DNA from 3 places in the Nocardia asteroides genome. Region 2 is predicted to be linked to each of the others. Evidence: riboswitches for the same ligand, from Rfam matches in the RefSeq annotation. Region 2 holds a riboswitch; each other region holds the start of a gene.
What was found. A riboswitch is a leader RNA that binds a small molecule or an ion and turns the genes downstream of it on or off. The one in region 2 is predicted to bind S-adenosylmethionine.

Region 1 (7,272 bases), 1.5 Mb from region 2:
CTCGGCGCCGAGCTCGGCGGCGAGCCGGTGCGCCACCCGCGCGTGCTGCGGGCTGATCCGGCGCACCGCCGCCAGCCCCTCGTCGGTGACGGCGACCAGCTTGGCGCGCCGGTGCGCCGGATTCTCCCGGTACTCGGCGAGCCCCTTGCCGACCAGCAGGTCGGCGATGCGCTGCACGCTCTGCCTGGTGATCCCCATCGCGCGCGCGATGCCCGCCACCGGGAGCGGCTCGGGCAGCACCGCGCCGAGCACCTGCCACCAGGCGGCGGTGAGCCCGGCCGGGGCGGCGAGCTTCTCGGCGACCGCCAAAAAGCGGCCGTTCAACGCGAACGAGGTGACGGCCGCGGTGCTGAACAGCTCCTGCTCGGTCACGCCCCGTGCTCCGCGAGCACGGCGTAGGCGCTCGGGTCGCGCTCGGCGAAGAGCCGGAACCAGGCGTCGAGCACCTGCGGCTCGTAGACGTCGAGCGCCGCGAAGATCTGGTGCGCGAAGTGGAACGGCGCGAGCGAGGTCGCGGTGATCACGTTGCCGTCGGTGACCGCGGGCTCGTTCCGATAGTGCGCGCTGCCCGCGTAGCCGCTGGACGCGAGGTAGCCGGGGTCGTTGCTGGTGTGCGCCCTGGTGTCGAGCAGCCCGGCCCTGGCGAGCCCGAAGGTGGCGCCGCAGATGGCCGCGACCGGGCGCCCGGCGTCGAGGAAGTCGCGGGCGAGTTCGGCGAAGCCCGCCAGCTCGTCGCCCTGATCCCAGAGGTTCGCCCCCGGCAGGATGAGCGCCGCCGCCCGGTCGAGATCGACCTCGGCCAGATCGACGTCGGGCAGGACGCGCATGCCGCCGCCGGTGGTCACCGGCTCGGTACCGCGGCCGACCGTGCGCACCGCGAGCGAGCCCGGCTCGCGCTGCAGCTCGGGGTTGTTGAGGTAGGCGATGGCGGCCCCGACCTCCCAGTCGGCCAGGGTGTCGTAGACCGCCGTGTACACGATGCGAGGTTCCGAAGTCATGACAGCATCCTGTCAAACTTGACAGTATGCTGTCAATAGCTCAGCCCAGCGCGTGGTCCAGGTCCGCGATCAGGTCCTCGACGTCCTCCAGGCCGACCGAGATGCGGACGACGCCGTCGGTGAGCCCGATCCCGGCCCGCCCCTCCGCGCCCATCGCCCGGTGCGTGGTGGTGGCCGGGTGTGTGATCAGCGTCTTGGCGTCGCCGAGGTTGTTCGAGATGTCGACCACCCGCAGCCGGTTCAGCACCTCGAAGGCGCGCTTCTTGCCCTCGCCGTCGCCGGCGGCGAGCTCGAAGGTGACCACGGTGCCGCCGCCGCTCATCTGCGCGGTGGCGAGCTCGTGCTGCGGGTGCGTCTCCAGGAACGGGTAGCGCACCCAGCCGACCGCCGGGTGGCCCTCCAGGAAGCGGGCGACCTTGAGCGCCGACTCGGTGGAGTGCTTCACCCGCAGCGGCATGGTCTCCAGCCCCTTGAGCAGGGTCCAGGCATTGAACGGGCTGAGCGCGGGGCCGGTGTGCCGCATGAGCGTCTTCACCGGGCCGTCGATGTACTCCCGGTCGCCGAGGATGGCGCCGCCGAGCACCCGGCCCTGGCCGTCGATGTGCTTGGTGCCGGAGTAGACCACCACGTCGGCGCCGAGCTCGAGGCTGCGCTGCAGCAGCGGGGTGGCGAAGACATTGTCCAGCACCACCTTCGCGCCCGCCGCGTGCGCGAGCTCGCTCACCCGCCGCACGTCGACCAGGTTCTGCATGGGGTTGGCCGGGGTCTCGAAGAAGACCGCCTGGGTCGGCACCGAGAGCGCCTGCTCCCACTGGTCCAGGTCCTCGCCGTCGACGAAGACGGTCTGCACGCCCCAGCGCGGCAGGATCTCGTTGGCCACCACGAAGCAGGAGCCGAAGAGGCTGCGCGCGGCGACCAGCCGGTCGCCCGCCTTCAGCAGCGCGCCGAGCGCGGTGAAGACCGCCGCCATGCCGCTCGCGGTGGCGAAACACGCCTCCGCGCCGTCGATCAGCCGCATCCGCTCCTCGAAGACGGCGACCGTCGGGTTGCCGTAGCGGGAGTAGACGAAGTGCTCGACATCGCCGGTGAAGGCGGCCTCGGCCGCCTCGGCGCTCTCGTAGACGAAGCCGGAGGTGAGGTAGAGCGCCTCGGAGGTCTCCTCGAACCCCGAGCGGCGCAGCCCGCCGCGCACGCCGAGCGTGGCCGGGCCGACATTCTCCGGCAGCGGCCGCTCGAAGGAGCCGCCGGTGATCACGACTGCCGCCAGGGCAGGCCGTCGGCGCGCCAGCCCGCGGTGCCGCGGCGGCCTGCGCCGTCCAGCGGGCCCTCGAAGCCGTCGATCACGTTGTAGGAGGGGGCGATTCCGGCGCCGGTCGCCAGGGCGGCGGCGTTCGCCGAGCGCTGGCCGGAGCGGCACAGGAACACGACGGGCGCCTCCGGATCACGCCCGGCCAGCGCCTGGTTCAGCTGCTCCAGGAAGGCCGGGTTCGGTGTGCCGGTGCCGTCCACCCACTCGATCAGCGCCGTCGGCCGCTCCACCTCGGCGGTGTCCGGGACCCCGACCCAGCGCCACTCCGCCTCGGTGCGCACGTCGACCAGCACCGCGGACGGATTGTCGCGCAGCAGCTCCCACGCCTGCTTGGGGGTGATGTCACCGGCATAACTCATGTCGAACCTCCTGTGGATCCACGCTTGCCGCACGGGAACGCCGCATACGGCCAGGTCGTCACCCGGAGCACCCCGCCGCGGAGGAGGGTTGCCGACCAGCCGAGCCGGGGCTTGACGCTGGTTCTCATGACCTTGCGATCCGAGATTGCCCCGGGAAAGCGGGTGCTGTCAACACGAGTTCTCCCGCGTCCGGGCGCGTCATCCGCAGACCAGCCAGCGGTCGCCTTCCTTCGCCAGGTTCCAGGTTGCGGTGGCCGTGCGGCCGTCCACCCGCGTGGTCACCGTGATCCGGCCGCGCTCGCCGTCGACCACCGGGTTCGCCAGCTCGGCGACCTCGATATCGGTGCTCGTTTCCGGCCCGCCCAGCTGCTCGGCGAGCGGCGAGGCGGCCTCGTCGAAGCCGGGGCAGGCGGTGCCGGGCGGGGGCACCAGGTCGCTGCGGCCGCGCGCGTCGGCGTAGTTGCGCACCGCGGCCGCCAATTTGTCCGCCTCTGTGACATTTTTCTCAGCGGGCGAGAGCACCCCGGCGATCACGATCCCCACCAGGACCAGCACCGCGAGCAGGCCCGCCGCCACGAACGGCACGATCGATCGGACTTCCGGCTCGTCGCCGCCGGGCTGCTGCTCACTCATCCCTCGATGATCACCGATGACCTGGGCCGTCGGCGCACCGGCCCCGCACGATACGCGCTGCGTACCCGGGTCGCGGACCGAGCGGAGCAGGGCCGATAGAATGGTTGCTTGCGACTCGTGCCGGAGCCGCCGTCCGATGCTCCGGGGAGAATGGGAGCGCGGTTCCGGACCGATCTCAGGTTAGCCTGGGCTAAGTAGACGCCAGATGAACGTATCGACCGAAGGTGCGCGTGAACATGACCGAACAGAGTGAGGCGGCCCGGCCGCTCCGCATTGCGATCGTGGGTGCAGGCCCGGCCGGGATCTATGCCGCCGACGCGCTGATGAAGTCCGACGCGGACGTCTCCATCGATCTGTACGAGCGGATGCCTGCGCCGTTCGGCCTGATCCGCTACGGCGTCGCGCCGGACCACCCGCGGATCAAGGGCATCATCACCGCGCTGCACAAGGTGCTGGACAAGGAGCAGGTGCGGCTGCTCGGCAACATCGACTACGGCACCGACATCACCCTGGACGATCTGCGCCGCTTCTACGACGCCGTGATCTTCTCCACCGGCGCCAACGCCGACCGCGCGCTCACCATCCCCGGCATCGAGCTGGACGGCTCCTACGGCGCCGCCGACTTCGTCTCCTGGTACGACGGCCACCCGGACGTCCCGCGCAGCTGGCCGCTGGAGGCCGAGAAGGTCGCGGTGCTCGGCGTCGGCAACGTCGCGCTGGACATCGCCCGCGTGCTCGCCAAGACCGGCGACGAGCTGCTGCCGACCGAGATCCCGCCGAACGTCTACGAGGGCCTCAAGCAGAACAAGGCCGTCGAGGTGCACGTCTTCGGCCGCCGCGGCCCCGCGCAGGCCAAGTTCACCCCGCTGGAGCTGCGCGAGCTCGACCACTCGCCGACCATCGAGGTCATCGTCGATCCGCAGGACATCGACTACGACGAGGGCTCCGAGGCCGCGCGCAGGCACTCCAAGCAGGTCGACATGGTCGCCAACACGCTGGAGCAGTGGGCCATCCGCGACCAGGGCGACCGCCCGCACAAGCTCTTCCTGCACTTCTTCGAGGCGCCGACCGAGGTGGTCGGCGACGCCGACGGCAAGGTCGTCGGGCTGCGCACCGAGCGCACCCAGCTGGACGGCACCGGCAACGTCAAGGGCACCGGTGAGTACCGCGACTGGGAGGTGCAGGCCGTGTACCGCGCCGTCGGCTACCTGTCGCAGAACGTCACCCAGCTGCCCTTCGACGACCAGGCGGGCACCGTGCCGAACGAGGCGGGCCGCGTCCTGATCGACGAGAACGCCGACGGCCAGGCCCGCTACCTGCCCGGCACCTACGTGACCGGCTGGATCAAGCGCGGCCCGGTCGGCCTGATCGGCCACACCAAGGGCGACGCCAACGAGACCGTCGCCTGCCTGCTCGACGACAGCAAGAACTTCCCGCGCGCCGAGAACCCGGACCCGGCGGCCGTTGTCGAGTTCCTCGAGGGCAAGGGCGTGCCCTACACCACCTGGCAGGGCTGGTACCGCCTGGACGCGCACGAGCGCTCGCTGGGCGAGCCGGAGGGCCGCGAGCGGGTCAAGGTCGTGGAGCGCGAGGACATGCTGCGCGCCAGCGAGCCGAACAAGGTCTAGCCCGCGGCCGGGCGCGACGCCTGCCGGAACGCAGGAGTCCGGCAGGCGACAGCCGCACCCACCTCGAGGCATTCTGTACACGTGTTCGATGCCCACGTCCACATCTTCGACCCGCGGTTCCCGCTGGCCGAGAACGAGGGACACCTGCCCTCCTCCTACACCGTCGCCGACTATCGAAAGCGGATGGCGCGCTTCGACATCAGCGGCGGCGCCGTGGTCAGCGGCTCCTTCCAGGGGACCGACCAGAGCTACCTGAAAGCCGCGCTCGCCGAGCTCGGTTCGGGCTGGGTCGGCGTCACCCGGCTCGACCTGGACGCCTCCGACGGGGAGATCCAGGAGCTGAACAAGATCGGCGTGCGCGCGCTGCGCTTCAATCTGAAACGCGCGGCGGGCGACATCACCCAGCTCACCCAGCAGGCGGTGCGGGCACACGACATCGCGGGCTGGCACGTCGAGCTGTATATCGACGGTCAGATGCTGGCCTCGCTGCAACCCGTCGTCACCAAGCTGCCCGCGCTCTCCGTCGACCACCTCGGCATGTCCGCCGAAGCCGTGCCGTACCTCCTCGACCTGGTCGACCGCGGCGCCCGCGTGAAGGCCACCGGCTTCGGCCGCGTCCAGATGCGCGTCCCCGACACCCTGCGCCGCATCCACGCCGTGAACCCGCAGGCCCTCATGTTCGGCACCGACCTGCCCGGCACCCGCGCGGGCCGCCCCTTCCGCGACTCCGACGTCGACCTGCTCTGCGACGTCGTCGGCACCGACATGCACGCCGTCCTGGAAGACAACGCCCGCGCCTTCTACAAACTCCCGCCCCGCCGCCGCCCCGCGGGCTCCGACCCCCGCCCCGGCCGCTGGCAGGCCGTTCCCGAGGACCCGCCGACCCTCCCCCTGCGCCGCGACCAGCTCGACCCCAACGCCACACTCCCCCTACCGGTCATCGAGTAGCAGGCTCAGGCCACGAACGCCCCGATCACCCACACCCCGGTAGCGAGCAGCGCCCCGAACAGCTCGATCAGAATCGACAGCCCAACGCCCTTCAACGCGTGCCCCGTCGACCTGCGCGCCTGCTCCTCGTCGGGCAGCCGCTGCCACTCCGACAGGTACACCCCCAGCACGAACCCGAGCACCAGCCCGATCACCGGCACCACGAAGAACCCGACGATCCCGAGCACCGCCCCGATCAGCAACGTCCGGTTCGGCACCCCCGCCGCCTTGATGTTCTTCCCCGGCCACGTGTACTTCACCACGCCCGAGATCACCAGCAGCACAGTCGCTATCGCCAGAACCGTCCACGCCGTCGCCCCGCCGGTCAGGAACGCCCAGACGGCGATCGCTCCGAAGATCAGGATCACACCCGGCATGATCGGCACGATGATGCCGACGAGTCCCACCAGGATCACCAGTCCGACCAGGACCTCGCCCCATACGCTCACGGGGGCATTGTCGCCGATGTCCGGGTCGAGTGCAGCACCTACCGGAGTATGGTGATAAGTATGGCGACCAAGAAGATCACCGTCACCATCCCGGAGGAGCTCCTGGACGAGGTCCGTGCGGAGATCGCCGAACGCGGCCTGTCGGCGTACATCACCGAGGCGGTTCGAGCGCAACGGGATCGCGACCTCATCGGCGAGTTGGCGGACTGGCTGGAGCAGGAGCACGGAGCCGTCACCGCCGAGGAAGCCGCGATAGCCGACCGGGAACTCGACGACCTGCACGCCGAGCACATCCGCCGCCGGGCGGCCCAGGGCGGCCAGGGCGCCGCGTGACACCCACCCGCCGACTCCAGCCGATACCGCAGACCTTCGTCCTCGACAGCGAGGCACTGGCGCTGGCCGTCCGCGGCGACCGCGCCATGCTGGCCCGCCTGGCCAATGCGCGCGACGGCCACGTCGACGTGATCACCTCCCCGATGACGCTCATCGAGGCACACGATCCCCGAACTCCCGCTGCGCGATGGAACTGGGTGGTCTCCAGGATGCGGGTCGCCACGATCGGTAAGGACGAGGCGCGGGCGGCCCGCGAACTGCTCACCGCCGCCGGGCTGCACGGGCACAAATACGCGATCGACGCCGTGCTGGCGGTGGTCGCCATGCAACAGCCGGGGTTCGTCACCGTCTTCACCTCGGACGTCGACGATCTGGAGCGACTGCTGCCACCCACCGTGCTCGTCCGTAAGGTCTGATCGCACCACCCCGGCAGGGGCGCATAGACCCGCAACCCCTTGTTGTCATACTGTCAATACGAACGGCTGCGACGACGAACCGAGGTAGGGCGTGAGCACAGAAACCACCGGCAAGCAGGGCCCGCTCGCGGGCATCAAGGTGATCGAACTGGCCGGGATC
Region 2 (7,272 bases):
CCGGCGTCGGCACCGCCTGTCCCCGGCTCCGCGCACCGGGGGGATACGCCGGAGGCGCGCGCGTACGCCGCGGCGGTGCGGGACGAGATCGCCGCCGGACAGCCGCACGCCGCGCTCGCCCTCGTCGCGCGGGTGGATCGCGAGCCGGGAACCCTGTGGTCCGTCCAGGCCGCCTACCGCGCGGGCAGCGGCGGCCGCGAGCTCGTCGCCGACCTGCGCGCCGCGCTCCCCGGGGAGCACGACTTCATCGACTACGTCTTCGCCCTGCCACCGGCGCCGCGCACCAACCCGGCCCCGGTCCTGGAGGACACGGCGATGGACTGGATCCGAGCGCTCGACACCGCGCCGGGGGCCACCGATGTCGGCTCCGCCGCGCGCGCCGACCGGATGGCGACGGCGCTGATCCGGCTCGGCACCCACCCCCGCGTGTTCGTGGTCGCCGCCGAGGGGATGCGGGCCCCGACCACGCCGCCGGATCCCTCCGGCCGCAACGCGCCCGACGGGCGCTCCGTCCCCCTCGATCGGTACGTCGGCACCCTGGTGCACACCGTCGAGGACGGCATCGCCGCCTGGCAGGTCTTCGACCCCGCCCTGAGCAGGCTGCCGCTGCTGCTCGACGAGTTGCTGGCGTACCTGGGCGCACCGGGCGATGCCGAGATCACCGAGTACACCGTCGCGGAGACCCTTGCCGGGCTCCAGGGCGACCTCCGGCGCTGAGGAGCGCCTACCCGAGGAGGACGGGCGCGGAGTTCACAGGGTGAAGTCGGCGGCGGCGCGGGTCTTCCGATCGCGGAAGCGCTCCGCGAAGCCGATGGCGTAGCGGGACGGCGGAACGGAGGACGAGGACTGCTCGATCACACCGTCGTCCGCGATGTAGAACAGGGCGCGGCCGATCGCGATCTCGCCGGGCCCGGTCGGCGCGAAGACCATCCAGCCCACGCTCAGCCGCTCCGCGACCAGCTGGTCGACGGGGTAGTCGGAGGTGTCGACCCCGAGACCGAGTATGTGTTCGCGCACCAGGGCGATCGCGCGGTCCCGCGGCAGCTCGTCCGGGATCTCCAGCACCAGGCCGGCCAGCGACAGCTGGTACAGCGCCCCGTCGAGGTCGTCGGAGGGGTTGTCGAACAGGGCGGCCAGCGTCCCGCGGGACACCACGCCGGACTCCGCGGCGGCCACCAGGTTCGCCGCGGCCGCGCGTTGCCGATCGCTCGGGTCGGCGCTCACCACCCCGCAGACCACATCGACGGCGGTCTCCGCCGTCCACACGCCGGGGACGGCGGTGGTGAGCCGGTCCGCGGGCGCCGAGGCGCCGCGGAACCAGCTGTCCCGCTCCCACCAGTAGCAGAACGACAGCACGCCGCGCGCGGCCCGCGGATTGAGCACCTGGTCGGCCACCCACCCCGGGGCACCGGCGTAGAGCTCCGGCATGGGCTCGCCGCCGTTGTAGGCGGCATCGAGCTCGGGAGCCTCCCACACCCCGCCGGACAGCACCGCGCGACCGCCAGGCAACACGTACAGCGTGGCGCCGCCGCGGGAAGCGCCATCGAAGACGCCGAGCGCGGGCAGGATTCGCGGCCCCCACGCCGAGCCGACGGCGACGAAGGCCGCCGCGATCACCGCCCAGCGCGCCCAGAGCACGGGCAGCGCGGGGAAATCCGCGATGGAGCGCACCGGCGCGACACCGGCCTCCCGATCAGCCCGCGCCTGCGCCTCCGCCAGCCGCGGGGACCGGCGCTGCCGGTCGGCGTGGCCGACGTAGGCCGCCAGCCAGACCGGCACCCGGCGGCGCGGGAAGGCCCGCAGATCGGCCAGGTACGCCTCCGGGATCAGCAGCTGATCGTCGGGGAAGGGCTCGTCGCCGTAGTCGTAGTCGACCTCGAGCCGCAGCGCGGTGTCGAGCTGCAGCACCATCCGCCACCACGGGCCGTCACCGAGCTCGGCCGAGACCGCGCGCTGGCGCTCGGCCAGTTCGATGATCTCCGCGGCGGGCTCCAGCCGGGCCACCGCCTCGGCATCCCCGTGGTACAGCGTGTAGGCCACCCCGCCCGCGACCGTGACGGCGAAGTGCGCCTCCAGCCGCTGCCACCCCTCCGGGCCCGCGGCGGCGAGCGCCCTGGCGATCTCCTGCGCGAGTTCGGTCGCCTGCCGCTCGATCGCGACCGCGGCATCGTCCGGGGGCGGATCACCCGCCGGGGGGACGCCGGTGCCGGGCGGCGCCTGCGGCTCCGCGGCGGCGGCCGCACCCAGCTTGAGCGCGATATCCGGAGTGGCGGCGGGATCGGGCTGCGGACTGTTCATTCCGTGCGATCTCCTTCGCCGTCCGACCGAGAGCTGCGCGACCGGCGAACGCACAGGCCGCCGAAATCCAGTATGCGGGAGGGATGTTCACTGTGCGTTAAACCGTCGTTAAATGGACCGGCACCGGTATCGGAGCAGCCCCGTTGCCCGGCACAGTGAATGCAGGACAGCGATACCCGCAGGCAACGCGAGGGAGCCAGCGCAATGAGCCAGTCAGTGGAGATCGACCCCGATGGAGTGCGCCGGGCCGCGGCCGGATTCGAGGAGGTCGCGAACACCACCCAGCACATCCTGGACACCCTCAGCCATGCCTGTTCCAGCAAGGGCGAGCCGTGGGGCGACGACAAGGCGGGCAATCAGTTCGCCGAGGGCGAGAAGGGGTACAGGGTGAACCGGGACGGCGTCTTCGACACCCTGTCCCAGCTCGTCGGCGTCTTCCAGGCCAACGCCACCAACCTGCGCGACGCGGCGCTCACCTTCGAGGTGAACGAAGAGCAGGTGGCAGGCGGCCGGTAGCACCGGACCGGCCCCCGCCCCGCGCGCAGCGGAACGGGGGCCGGTCGGGGACGGGATCAGCGCAGCGCGCGCGCCAGGTTGACGTCGAGCGCGCCGAGGAACTCCTCGGTGCTGAGGTACCCCTGGTCGCCGCCGACCAGCGCGGCGAGGTCCTTGGTCATCTGACCGCCCTCGACCGTCTTGATGACGACGTCCTCCAGCGTCTGCGCGAAGCCGATCACCTCGGGGGTGTTGTCCAGCTTGCCGCGGTGCTCGAGCCCGCGGGTCCAGGCGAAGATCGACGCGATCGGGTTGGTCGACGTCGGCTTGCCCTGCTGGTGCTGGCGGAAGTGCCTGGTGACGGTGCCGTGCGCGGCCTCGGCCTCACAGGTCTGGCCGTCCGGGGTGAGCAGCACCGAGGTCATCAGCCCGAGCGAGCCGAAGCCCTGCGCGACGGTGTCGGACTGCACGTCGCCGTCGTAGTTCTTGCAGGCCCAGACGTAGCCGCCCTCCCACTTCATGGAGGAGGCGACCATGTCGTCGATCAGCCGGTGCTCGTAGGTGAGCCCGGCGGCGTCGAACTGGCTCTTGAACTCGGCGTCGAACACCTCCTGGAAGGTGTCCTTGAACATGCCGTCGTACGCCTTGAGGATGGTGTTCTTGGTCGACATGTAGACCGGGTAGTTCTGCTGCAGGCCGTAGTTGAACGAGGCCCGCGCGAAGTCCTCGATGGACTTCTTGAAGTTGTACATGCCCATGACGACGCCGCCGTCCTCCGGCATCTTCACGACCTCGTGCACGATCGGCTCGCTGCCGTCCTCCGGGGTGAAGGTGAGCGTGACGGTGCCCGCCTCGAACACCTTGAAGTCGGTGGCGCGGTACTGGTCACCGAAGGCGTGGCGGCCGATGATGATCGGCTTGGTCCAGCCCGGCACCAGCCGCGGGACGTTGGAGATGATGATCGGCGCGCGGAAGATCGTGCCGCCGAGAATGTTGCGGATGGTGCCGTTCGGCGACCGCCACATCTTCTTCAGCCCGAATTCCTCGACCCGCGCCTCGTCCGGGGTGATCGTGGCGCACTTGACACCGACGCCGTGCCGCTTGATCGCCTCGGCGGCGTCCACGGTGACCTGGTCATCGGTCTTGTCGCGGTACTCGATGCCGAGGTCGTAGTACTCGAGGTTCACGTCGAGGTACGGGTGGACCAGCTTGTCCTTGATGAACTGCCAGATGATCCGTGTCATCTCGTCGCCGTCGAGCTCTACGACGGTGCCTTCAACCTTGATCTTGGACATGGATCTTCGTGTCCTCCTAGGGTGTGTGCCCTCATTGCACGGCCAGGCGAACACGCTTGTGAGCGGACCCCAGCTGTCCAACAGACAACGTCTATGTCCCGCTTGGTCGGCGAGACCCTGTGGTGCAAACAAGACAAGCGTACTGCTGCCCGACCTCGCATTGCACGGCGAGGGTCGCCCCTTCGGGCACCCCGGCTCGTTACCCGCGAGTAGCTCCGGCGTGACCGAGGACACGCCCCTTGCGCACCGTTCGAGCGTACGACGAGGGGCACGCGTGGCGCAGCACCCACCCACTCGGAAAGGTCCGCGAACCCCTGTGACCGCATTCACAACGGTCACCTGTGGATAACTCCACGCCGGGGTTCGATCGGCAGACCCCGGTCCGGTTACGATGTGGAACAGGTCATGAGTGCCAGCGCGAAGCCCCGGCTCGCTGGCCGGCAACCCTCCAGCAGCGGCGGGGTGCTCCGGGTGATGACCCGGCTCCCGACGGCCGGGAGCAAGCGCGCTCTTCTGGAGGTAACACGTGACCGAGACGACCGATCCCACCGCGAACTGGTCCTTCGAGACCAAGCAGGTGCACGCGGGTCAGGCTCCCGACGGCAGCACCAGCGCCCGCGCCCTGCCGATCTACCAGACCACGTCGTACACCTTCCGGGACACCGCGCACGCCGCGGCGCTCTTCGGCCTCGCCGAGCCGGGCAACATCTACACCCGGATCATGAACCCCACCCAGGACGTGGTGGAGCAGCGGATCGCGGCCCTGGAGGGCGGCGTCGCGGCGCTGGTCGTCGCCTCGGGCCAGGCGGCCGAGACCTTCGCCATCCTGAACCTGGCGAACGCCGGTGATCACATCGTCTCCAGCCCGCACCTCTACGGCGGCACCTACAACCTCTTGCACTACACCCTGCCCAAACTGGGCATCACCGTCTCCTTCGTGGCCGACCCGGACGACCTCGAGCAGTGGCGCGGCGCCGTCCGGCCGAACACCAAGGCGTTCTACGGCGAGACCATCGCCAACCCGAGCAGCGCCATCCTCGACCTGCCCGGCATCTCCGCCGTCGCGCACGAGGCGGGCGTCCCGCTGATCGTGGACAACACGGTGGCCACCCCGTACCTGCTGCGGCCGCTGGAGCACGGCGCCGACATCGTCGTGCACTCGGCAACCAAGTACCTGGGCGGCCACGGCGCCGCCATCGCCGGGGCGATCGTCGACGGCGGCACCTTCGACTGGACCGGAAAGACCGAATCCGGCGAGGATCGCTTCCCCGGCTTCACCACCCCGGACCCCAGCTACCACGGAGCAGTCTTCGCCGAGCTCGGCGCGCCCGCCTTCGCGCTCAAGGCGCGGGTGCAGCTGCTGCGCGACCTCGGCTCCGCGGTCTCGCCGTTCAACGCCTTCCTGATCAGCCAGGGCATCGAGACGCTGAGCCTGCGCATGGAGCGGCACGTGCAGAACGCGCAGGCGGTCGCCGAGTTCCTCGCGACGCACCCGGCGGTCACCTCGGTCGCCTACGCCGGGCTGCCCACCTCGCCCTGGTACGAGCGCGGCAGGCAGCTGACGCCGAAGGGCGCGGGCGCGGTGATCGCCTTCGAGCTGAAGGGCGGCGTCGAGGCGGGCAAGAAGTTCGTCGACGCGCTGACACTGCACAGCCACGTCGCCAATATCGGCGACGTGCGCTCGCTGGTGATCCACCCGGCCTCCACCACGCACTCCCAGCTCACCCCCGACGAGCAGGCGAGCTCCGGCGTCACGCCGGGGCTGGTCCGGCTCGCCGTCGGCATCGAGGGGCTGCAGGACATCCTGGCCGACCTGCGCGCGGGCTTCGACGCGGCGTCGTGACCGTGAGTACCGCACCGGGCACCGCCCTGCTACCGCCGCCGGACGGCACCTCCGGCGTGCTCGCGGTGGGCGACATCAAGCTGGAGAACGGCGCGGTCGTCCCCGATGTGCGGCTCGCCGTGCAGCGCTGGGGCGAACTCTCCCCCGCGCTGGACAACGTGATCCTGGTCGAGCACGCGCTGACCGGCGACGCGCACGTCGCGGCCGCCCCGGACAACCCGGCGCCGGGCTGGTGGGCGGGCATGGTCGGCCCCGGCGCCCCGCTGGACACCGACGAGTGGTGCGTGATCGCCACCAATGTGCTCGGTGGCTGCAAGGGAAGCACGGGCCCGTCGTCGCCCGCACCCGACGGAAGGCCGTGGGGCAGCCGGTTCCCGGACATCTCCATCCGGGACCAGGTGACCGCCGAGATCGCGCTCGCCGACCTGCTCGGCATCGAGCGGCTGGCCGCCGCGATCGGCGGCTCCATGGGCGGCATGCGGGTGCTGGAGTGGATGGTCGGCCATCCGGAGCGGGTGAGCGCGGCGCTGGTCCTCGCCGTCGGCGCGCGCGCCACCGCCGACCAGATCGGCACCCAGACCACCCAGATCGCCGCCATCGTCGGCGATCCGGCCTGGCAGGGCGGCGATTACCACGGCACCGGCAGCGCTCCGGTGACCGGGCTCGCCGTCGCCCGCCGGATCGCGCACCTCAGCTACCGCACCGAGGCCGAGCTGGACTACCGCTTCGAGAACCTGCCGCAGGACGGCGAGGATCCGTGGGACGGCGGCAGGTACGCGGTGCAGAGCTACCTGGAGCACCAGGCGGAGAAGCTGGTCGCGCGGTTCGACGCCGCCACCTACGTGCTGCTCTCCGAGGCCATGAACCGGCACGACGTCGGCCGCGGCCGCGGCGGGGTCGCGGCGGCGCTCGGCTCGACCCCGGTGCCGTGCGTGGTCGGCGGGGTCGACTCGGACCGGCTCTACCCGCTGCGCACCCAGCGCGAACTGGCCGGGCTGCTGCCCGGCTGCACCGGGCTGGACATCATCCACTCCAGGGACGGCCACGACGGTTTCCTCACCGAGGCCGAGCAGATCTCGGTTCTGCTGGCCCGCACCGCCGAGCTGGCGCGGGCGAACCGCTAACCGACGCCGAGCGTGTTGATGGTGGCGGCGAGGAAGACGATGGTGCTGCCGAGCAGGCTCAGCGCCGCCACGTCGAACGGCTTGCCGCGCACCGCGAGCAGCCCCACCCGCACCGTCGGCAGGCACAGCCGGAAAACGGCGGCGAGCAGCGCCGCGCTGCCGAAGATGAAGGCGCCGCGGCGCCAGCGATCGGAGGCGACGAAGACGATCGCCACCA
Region 3 (7,272 bases), 700 kb from region 2:
CAGCTCGGCCATCGCGCCGAGCCGGGGGTGGTCGTAGATATCGGCGACGGCGACCGTCGGGTAGCGCTCGCGCAACGCGGTGACCAGCTGTGCCGCCGCCAGCGAGCCGCCGCCCAGATCGAAGAAGTCGACGTCGGGACCGGTGATCTCGGCGCCGAGGATGGAGTCCCAGATCCCGGCGATCCAGAGCGCGGTGCCGGTGAGCTCGTTCTCCGGGTCGTCCTCGGCGGCGTTCGGCAGCGGCCACGGCAGGGCGTCGCGGTCGACCTTGCCCGAGGTCCTGGTCGGCATGTCGTCGACGATGGCGAGCCGGGGCACCAGCGGGGCGGGCAGCTGCCCGGCCAGCGCGGCGCGGGCGGCGCGCAGGTCGTAGTCGGTGTCCGGGCCGGTCAGGTAGCCGATCAGGACCTTGTTGCCCGCCTTGGTGGTGCGGATGGCGGCGGCCGCGCCGGTGACGCCGGGCAGGTGCTGCAGCGCGTTGTCGATCTCGCCGAGCTCGATCCGCCTGCCGCCCAGCTTGATCTGGTCGTCGGCGCGGCCGAGGAAGACCAGGCCGGCGCGGTCGTTGCGCACGAGATCGCCGCTGCGGTAGGCGCGGTCCCAGCCGAGCGCAGGCAGCGGGGCGTACTTCTCCGCGTCCTTGGCCGGGTCCAGGTAGCGGGCCAGGCCGACGCCGCCGATCACCAGCTCGCCGGTCTCGCCCTCCGGCACCGGCTCGCCATCGGCGTTCACCACCACCAGGTCCCAGCCGTCCAGCGGGAGCCCGATGCGCACCGGCGGCTCACCGGTCAGCCTGGCCGCGCAGGCGACGACGGTGGCCTCGGTGGGGCCGTAGGTGTTCCACACCTCGCGCTCGGTGTCGCGGGCGAGCCGCTCGGCCAGCTCCGGCGGCACCGCCTCGCCGCCGAAGATGAGCATCCGGACGCCTTCCAGCGCCTCCGCGGGCCAGGTGGCGGCCAGCGTCGGGACGGTGGAGACCACGGTGATGCCGCGCCGCATGAGCCACGGGCCCAGGTCGGCGCCGGTGCGCACGAGGTCGCGCGGGGCCGGGACCAGGCAGGCGCCGTTGCGCCAGGCCAGCCACATCTCCTCGCAGGAGGCGTCGAAGGCGACCGAGAGCCCGGCCAGCACCCGGTCGCCGGGGGCGATCGGGTCGTCCGGCAGGAAGAGGTTGTGCTCGGCGTCGACGAAGGCGGCGGCATTGCGGTGCGTCACCGCGACGCCCTTGGGGGTGCCGGTGGAGCCGGAGGTGAAGATGATCCAGGCGTCGTCGTCGGGGGTGGGCAGGTCGGCCCAGCCGCTGTCGTCGGCGGGCGCCTCGGCGGCATCGCGGGTTCCGGGCAGGATGCCGTCGGCGGTGACGATCACCGCCACCTTCGCCTCGCCGAAGACCAGCCTCGCGCGCTCCTCCGGGTCGTCCGCGTCCACCGGGACGTAGGCCGCGCCGCCGTAGAGCACCGCGAGAATGGTGACGTACAGCTCTCGATTGCCAGAAGGTAGCCGAATGCCGACGCGGTCTCCGCGACGCACCCCGGCCTTGGCGAGCCGGTTCATCGCCGCCTCGATCTCGACCACGAGTTCCAGGTAGCTGAGCACCGTCTCGCCGTCGTCGATGGCGGCGGCGTCCGGGAATTCCTGGGCGGTAGCGGTGACGATGTCGACGAGCGTGCGCGGGGGCGCGGCGAGCGCGCCGCGGCGCAGCGGGTCGGGGAGCGTGGCGGTACCGGGCGGCGCCGAGCCGGGGGCAGCGGAATCGAGTTCCTCCGGATGGAGCTGTGGTCGGACCATGACGTCCCCACCACCTTTCATCGATGTGCCCACACTTCCCGCTCGTTCTGCCATGTTCGGGTTACCAGCGGGCGAACCCGCTGGCGACCGGTTGTTCACGGTACTCGGCCGGACGGGCATTTGCGCTGGTCGAGCGGGTGCGTCGCTGTTCATCCGGCGTTCACCCGGCGACTCCTGCCTGGTGGGGTGCGCGCCGCGGGCGGGCTGTGATCTTCGCCGGAGCCGCCCTTGACAACCCGGGCGCGGCTTTGTCAGTCTCTTCGGCAGGTCATGAGTACCAGCGTTCAGCCCCGGCTTGCTGGTCGGCAACCCTCCTCCGCGGCGGGGTGCTCCGGGTGACGACCGGGCCGTCGTCCGACCGGACGCGGCAAGCGCGGACTCGGCACTTCTGATGTTGCGGGTCCCCGAACGTTGGGATGACGTGATGACCGCTGTTCTGGAACCGACCTGTGCCCCGCTCGCGGCGACCTCCGGTGACGACCTCGCCGTCCCGCTCGTGCAGGGCGGCACCGTCGGCTACGCGAACTTCGACTACGCCGCGAGCGCCCCCGCCATCGCCGCGGTGACCGACCGGGTCTCGGCGCTGCTGCCGTACTACGCCAGCGTGCACCGCGGCGCAGGCTACGCCTCCCGGGTCTCCACCGACTGCTACGAGAGCGCGCGCGGCACCGTCGGCGCCTTCTTCGACGCCGCCGACGACCAGGTCACGGTCTTCACCCGCGGGACAACCGACTCGCTGAACCTGCTGGCGGGCTGCGTGCAGGGCGACACCGTTGTGCTCGACATCGAGCACCACGCCAACCTCCTGCCCTGGCTCGCGGGCGGGCGCCGGGTGGTGACCGCGGCCGACACCGTCGCCGAGACGCTGCGCGGGCTCGTCGCCGAGCTGTGCCGCGAGCCCGCCGCGCTGCTCGCCGTCACCGGCGCCTCCAACGTCACCGGGGAGCTGCTCCCGCTGCGCGAGCTGGCCGAGATCGCGCACAGCTGCGGGGCGCGGCTGCTGGTGGACGCGGCGCAGCTGGCGCCGCACCGGCGGATCTCGCTGCGCGACACCGGGATCGACTACCTGGTGTGCTCGGGGCACAAGCTCTACGCGCCGTTCGGGGCCGGGGTGCTGGTCGGGCGGCGGGACTGGCTGGACACGGCCGAGCCGTACCTGGCCGGGGGCGGGGCCGTTCGCTCCGTCTCGGTGACCGGGACCGAGTGGGCTCCGGCGCCGCAGCGGCACGAGGGCGGGTCGCCGAACGTGCTCGGGGCTGCGGCGCTCGCCGCGGCGTGCGAGGCGCTCGCCGCGATTCCCGAGGAGCGGTTCGTCGCGCACGAGCGGGCGCTGACCGAGCGGCTGCGCGCCGGGCTGGCCGGGGTGCCCGGGGTCGCGCAGCCGCGGATCTTCACCGACAGCGGCGAGGGGGTGGGGATCGTGGCGTTCACGGTGGAGGGGTTCGCGCCGGGGCACGTCGCCGCGTACCTCTCCGCGGAGCACGGGATCGGGGTCCGCGACGGGCGTTTCTGCGCGCACCCGCTGCTCGAGCGGCTCGGCCTGCCCGCCGCGCTGCGGGCCAGCGTCGGGGTGGGGACGACCGTGGAGCACGTGGACCGGCTGATCTCGGCGCTGCACGCGCTGGTGCGCGGGGAGTCCGCGTGGTCCTACGCCGCCGAGGGCGGGGCATGGAGCCCGGTCCCGGAGACCCGTCCGCTCGGCGCCGATGCCCTCGGCACCGCGCCCTGCGCCGGATTCTGACCCCGGTACCGGGCGCGCTCAGCCCAGTTCGGTGGGCTGGTGGTAGCGGCCGTCGTAATAGAGGAGCGGCGCGGCGGGCGACGCGCCCCGCGTCTCGTCGTGGACGTGGGTGACGAGCCCGGCGACGAAGGTGTGGTCCCCGATGTCGAACCGCTGGTGCACCACCGCGCGCAACCGGAGCGGGGTCTCGTGCAGCACCGGCTCCCCGGACTCCAGCTCGGACCAGAGCGCCGGATCGGCGAACCGCTCCGCGGCGCTGCGCGAGAACCGCTGCGCCAGCTCCCGCTGATGCGCCCCGAGGAAGTGGATCACCACCGACTCGGCGGCGAGCAGCGCCGCCAGGCTGGACGAGGTGTGCGCGATATTGAACGACACCAGCGGCGGGTCGAGCGAGAGCGAGGCGAACGAGGTGGCGGTGAAGCCGACGGGGCCGTGCGCGGCCCGCAGCGTCACGATGGTGACGCCCGCCGGGTAGTGCCGCATGGAGGCGCGGTACTGCTCAGCGGTGATGCCGTCGGAACTGAGTGCACTCACAGCAACGAACGTACGCGGTTCAGCCCATGTCGACCGGCTGTCCGGCGGTGATCCGCACCAGCTCGGTGAACGAGGTGCGGAACAGCGTGCCCGGATGCCCGCCCGCCGCCCACAGCTGCGGGTGCGCGGCGAGCGCGGTGTCCACCCAGGTGGAGAGGTTCGCCGGGTGCCCGAGCGGGGCGACCCCGCCCGCGGGCTGCCCGGTGACCTCCCGCGTCAGCGCCTCGGGGGCCGGGGTGAGCGCGCCCTCCAGCCGCTCCGCGGTGCGCGCCAGGTGCACCCGGCGCGCACCGGCGACCAGGAGCAGCACCGGTTCGTCGTCCAGCAGGAAGACCTGGGCCTCGACGATGGCGCCCGGGTCGACGCCGAGTGCGCGCGCGGCGTCCTCGGCGGTATCGATGGGTTCGGGCCGGGTCAGGATCACGCCGTGATGCCCCCGCGAGATCAGGGTGTCGGAGACCCGGATCGCGCCCGGCGGCAGGCTCGACTTGCGCATGCGACCAGGGTAGGGCCGCAACCCCGCTCCGGGGTCGCGGTTCGGCTGCCGCGCAGTCTCGATGCGGCAGTTGACGATCCGCGCTCAGTACTCGGGGTAGCCGCACTCGGGGCCGAGCATCCGCTCGATCCGCGCCGAAACGATCTTGGCGAGCGTCGTCACCGTGTGATCGCCGCAGGCCTCGTGCAGGACGGAGTCGAAGGCGCGCTCCAGGTCGCCGGGGGAGAGCGCGAGCAGCTCCAGCTCGACGGCATTGTGCAGGTCGTCGTGGTCCCGGTAGGGCCGCCCCGCGCTGATCCGCGCCGCCCAGGTGACGCAGCAGCAGCACTCGAAGAGCGCGTGCACGGCGCGGCCGTTCGGCATGGCGTTGAAGCGGTCGAGCCCGATTCCCTGATGCATCAGCATGGCGACCTCCGAGGGGCGAGATGACCATCATCGGCTCCGCTTCACTGCCCGCACCAGCACCGGAGCCTGAAATTAGCACAAGCTTTACAAGCCGGGGCAGCACCTCGATACGCTGTACAAATGACTGATTGGCAGGCCTTCACGGTCGAGACGAAGGACCAGGTCGCCCAGGTGACGCTCACCGGGCCGGGCAAGGGCAACGCCATGGGCCCGGATTTCTGGCGGGAACTCCCGGAGATCTTCGACGGCCTCGCCGCCGACCCCGAGGTCCGCGCCATCGTGCTGACCGGCTCCGGCAAGCACTTCTCCTACGGGCTCGACCTGCCCGCGATGGCCGGTTCGTTCGGCCCGCTGCTGGCGGACCGGGCGCTGGCCGCGCCGCGCACCGCCTTCCTGAACGACATCCGCACCATGCAGGCATCGATCACGGCGGTGGCGAACTGCGTGAAGCCGGTGATCGCCGCGGTCTCCGGGTGGTGCATCGGCGGCGGGCTGGATCTGATCGCCGCCGCCGACATCCGCTACGCCAGCGCCGAGGCCAAGTTCAGCCTGCGCGAGGCCAAGGTGGCGATCGTGGCCGACGTCGGCTCGCTGCAGCGGCTGCCCGCGGTGATCTCCGAGGGGCACCTGCGCGAGCTCGCCTTCACCGGAAAGGACATCGACGCCGCCCGCGCGGAGCGGATCGGCCTGGTCAACGAGGTCTTCGACGACCAGGAGGCGGTGCTGGAGGCGGCGCACGCGCTGGCCAGCGAGATCGCGGCGAACCCGCCGCTGGTGGTGCAGGGCGTGAAGGACGTGCTGAACGAGCGGCTCACCGCCGAGGTGGCGGCGGGGCTGCGCTACGTCTCCGCGTGGAACGCCGCGTTCCTGCCGTCGGGCGATCTCACCGAGGCCATCCAGGCGGTCTTCGAGAAGCGGGAGCCGCGCTTCGAGGGTAGGTAGCGGCTCGCCCCAGGGGTGCGCTTCGCCACCCCTAGGGGTGGCTGTACCAGGGCTTTTCCGCTCGTAATGTTCCTGTCGACAGAGCAAGGCGAACCACCGACAGGAGCAACGAAATGCGTATCAAGTCCTTCGCCATGGCCGGTTTGCTGGCTGCCGCAGCCGTCGTCGGGGTGTCGACGGCTGCGACGGCCTCGGCCGCGCCGGAGTACCGCACGGTCGAGACCATCTGGGTCGGCACCTACTCCACCTACGCCGCCTGCTCCGCCGACGGCGAGTACGGCCCGGCGCACCCGGACTGGAAGTACTACGAGTGCGTCCTGAACTACGACGGCGAGTGGGATCTGTACTACTCCACCTGGTGACCCGGCCGGCCTCCCCTCCACCGGCCAGGCACCGCAACCGAAGAGCGGGAAGTCCGAATCCATCGGACTTCCCGCTCTTCGCGTGTGTGGGGCGGGGCTCAGTGCCCGCCGCTGTCCTGCAACCGCTGCAGCGAGGCTCGCACCTCGGCCTCGGCCTCGGCGCGGCCGACCCACTCCGAGCCCTTGACGAACTTGCCCGGCTCCAGGTCCTTGTACCGCTCGAAGAAGTGCTTGATCGCGGCCAGTTCGAACTCCGGCACGTCCTTCAGATCCTGGATGTGGTCCCAGCGCGGGTCGCCCGCGGGCACCGCGAGGACCTTGTCGTCGCCGCCGGCCTCGTCGGTCATCCGGTACATGGCGACCGGCCGCGCCTCGACGATCACGCCGGGGAAGACCGACTCGGGCAGCAGCACCAGCGCGTCCAGCGGGTCGCCGTCCTCACCGAGGGTGTTCTCGATGAAGCCGTAGTCGGCCGGGTACGCCATGGAGGTGTAGAGGTAGCGGTCCAGCTTGATCCGCCCGGACTCGTGATCCACCTCGTACTTGTTCCGGGAACCCTTGGGAATCTCGATGGTGACGTCGAACTCCACGCCATCTCCTTCATCGGTCGTGCGGAGTCTGCCGACTGCGCCAGGTTGTACTGAGGAACGATTGCGCAACGAGGATAGTGTGGGCGTCGAGCACTCGGGTGCGGGAGGCGGCCGCGCGGGCGGCCGGAGGAGGAGCGGCGGACACGTGACGGGTGGGAACAACAGGAACACCGGCGATCTGGCCGCGCGGCGCCGCCGCCGCACCCGGCTCTGGGTGGGGCTGGCGCTGGCGGTGCTGGTCTCGCTGGTCGCGTCGGTGGCGCTGATCGTGCAGCCGTGGACGCCGGAGTTCGAGCACGGCGGGCTGACCGTCGCGGCGCCGCCCGCCCCGGTCACGGTCGACCCGAAGGTCGATCCGGCGCCCTCGGACGCCGCGGCGCCGAGCCGCGGCGGCATCGAGGCGGCGCTGACCGG

Region 1: it holds a riboswitch for S-adenosylmethionine, as region 2 does, so the genes downstream of both, LTT61_RS16765 (rhodanese-like domain-containing protein) here and LTT61_RS23135 (bifunctional o-acetylhomoserine/o-acetylserine sulfhydrylase) in region 2, are expected to answer to the same signal.
Region 3: it holds a riboswitch for S-adenosylmethionine, as region 2 does, so the genes downstream of both, LTT61_RS20225 (aminotransferase class V-fold PLP-dependent enzyme) here and LTT61_RS23135 (bifunctional o-acetylhomoserine/o-acetylserine sulfhydrylase) in region 2, are expected to answer to the same signal.

The regions. Positions count from the first base shown of each region.
Region 1 covers NZ_CP089214.1:3,514,251-3,521,522, forward strand. Annotated here, with positions in the region: gene LTT61_RS16750 (MarR family winged helix-turn-helix transcriptional regulator) at 1-372, opposite strand, end outside; gene LTT61_RS16755 (DJ-1/PfpI family protein) at 369-998, opposite strand; gene LTT61_RS16760 (O-succinylhomoserine sulfhydrylase) at 1,039-2,253, opposite strand; gene LTT61_RS16765 (rhodanese-like domain-containing protein) at 2,250-2,666, opposite strand; SAM riboswitch class IV at 2,682-2,798, opposite strand; gene LTT61_RS16770 (hypothetical protein) at 2,865-3,299, opposite strand; gene LTT61_RS16775 (FAD-dependent oxidoreductase) at 3,536-4,927, shown strand; gene LTT61_RS16780 (amidohydrolase family protein) at 5,009-5,875, shown strand; gene LTT61_RS16785 (DUF456 domain-containing protein) at 5,881-6,363, opposite strand; gene LTT61_RS16790 (ribbon-helix-helix domain-containing protein) at 6,424-6,696, shown strand; gene LTT61_RS16795 (DNA-binding protein) at 6,693-7,112, shown strand; gene LTT61_RS16800 (CaiB/BaiF CoA transferase family protein) at 7,204-7,272, shown strand, end outside.
Region 2 covers NZ_CP089214.1:4,966,209-4,973,480, reverse strand. Annotated here, with positions in the region: gene LTT61_RS32705 (ADP-ribosyltransferase) at 1-717, shown strand, start outside; gene LTT61_RS23150 (hypothetical protein) at 751-2,298, opposite strand; gene LTT61_RS23145 (hypothetical protein) at 2,503-2,814, shown strand; gene LTT61_RS23140 (NADP-dependent isocitrate dehydrogenase) at 2,871-4,088, opposite strand; SAM riboswitch class IV at 4,490-4,600, shown strand; gene LTT61_RS23135 (bifunctional o-acetylhomoserine/o-acetylserine sulfhydrylase) at 4,615-5,931, shown strand; gene metX (homoserine O-acetyltransferase MetX) at 5,928-7,055, shown strand; gene LTT61_RS23125 (DUF3017 domain-containing protein) at 7,052-7,272, opposite strand, start outside.
Region 3 covers NZ_CP089214.1:4,263,980-4,271,251, forward strand. Annotated here, with positions in the region: gene LTT61_RS20220 (Pls/PosA family non-ribosomal peptide synthetase) at 1-1,809, opposite strand, end outside; SAM riboswitch class IV at 2,055-2,168, shown strand; gene LTT61_RS20225 (aminotransferase class V-fold PLP-dependent enzyme) at 2,213-3,529, shown strand; gene LTT61_RS20230 (flavin reductase family protein) at 3,548-4,012, opposite strand; gene LTT61_RS20235 (YbaK/EbsC family protein) at 4,083-4,559, opposite strand; gene LTT61_RS32980 (2-oxo-4-hydroxy-4-carboxy-5-ureidoimidazoline decarboxylase) at 4,644-4,964, opposite strand; gene LTT61_RS20245 (crotonase/enoyl-CoA hydratase family protein) at 5,085-5,906, shown strand; gene LTT61_RS20250 (hypothetical protein) at 6,020-6,268, shown strand; gene LTT61_RS20255 (inorganic diphosphatase) at 6,367-6,858, opposite strand; gene LTT61_RS20260 (D-alanyl-D-alanine carboxypeptidase/D-alanyl-D-alanine-endopeptidase) at 7,004-7,272, shown strand, end outside.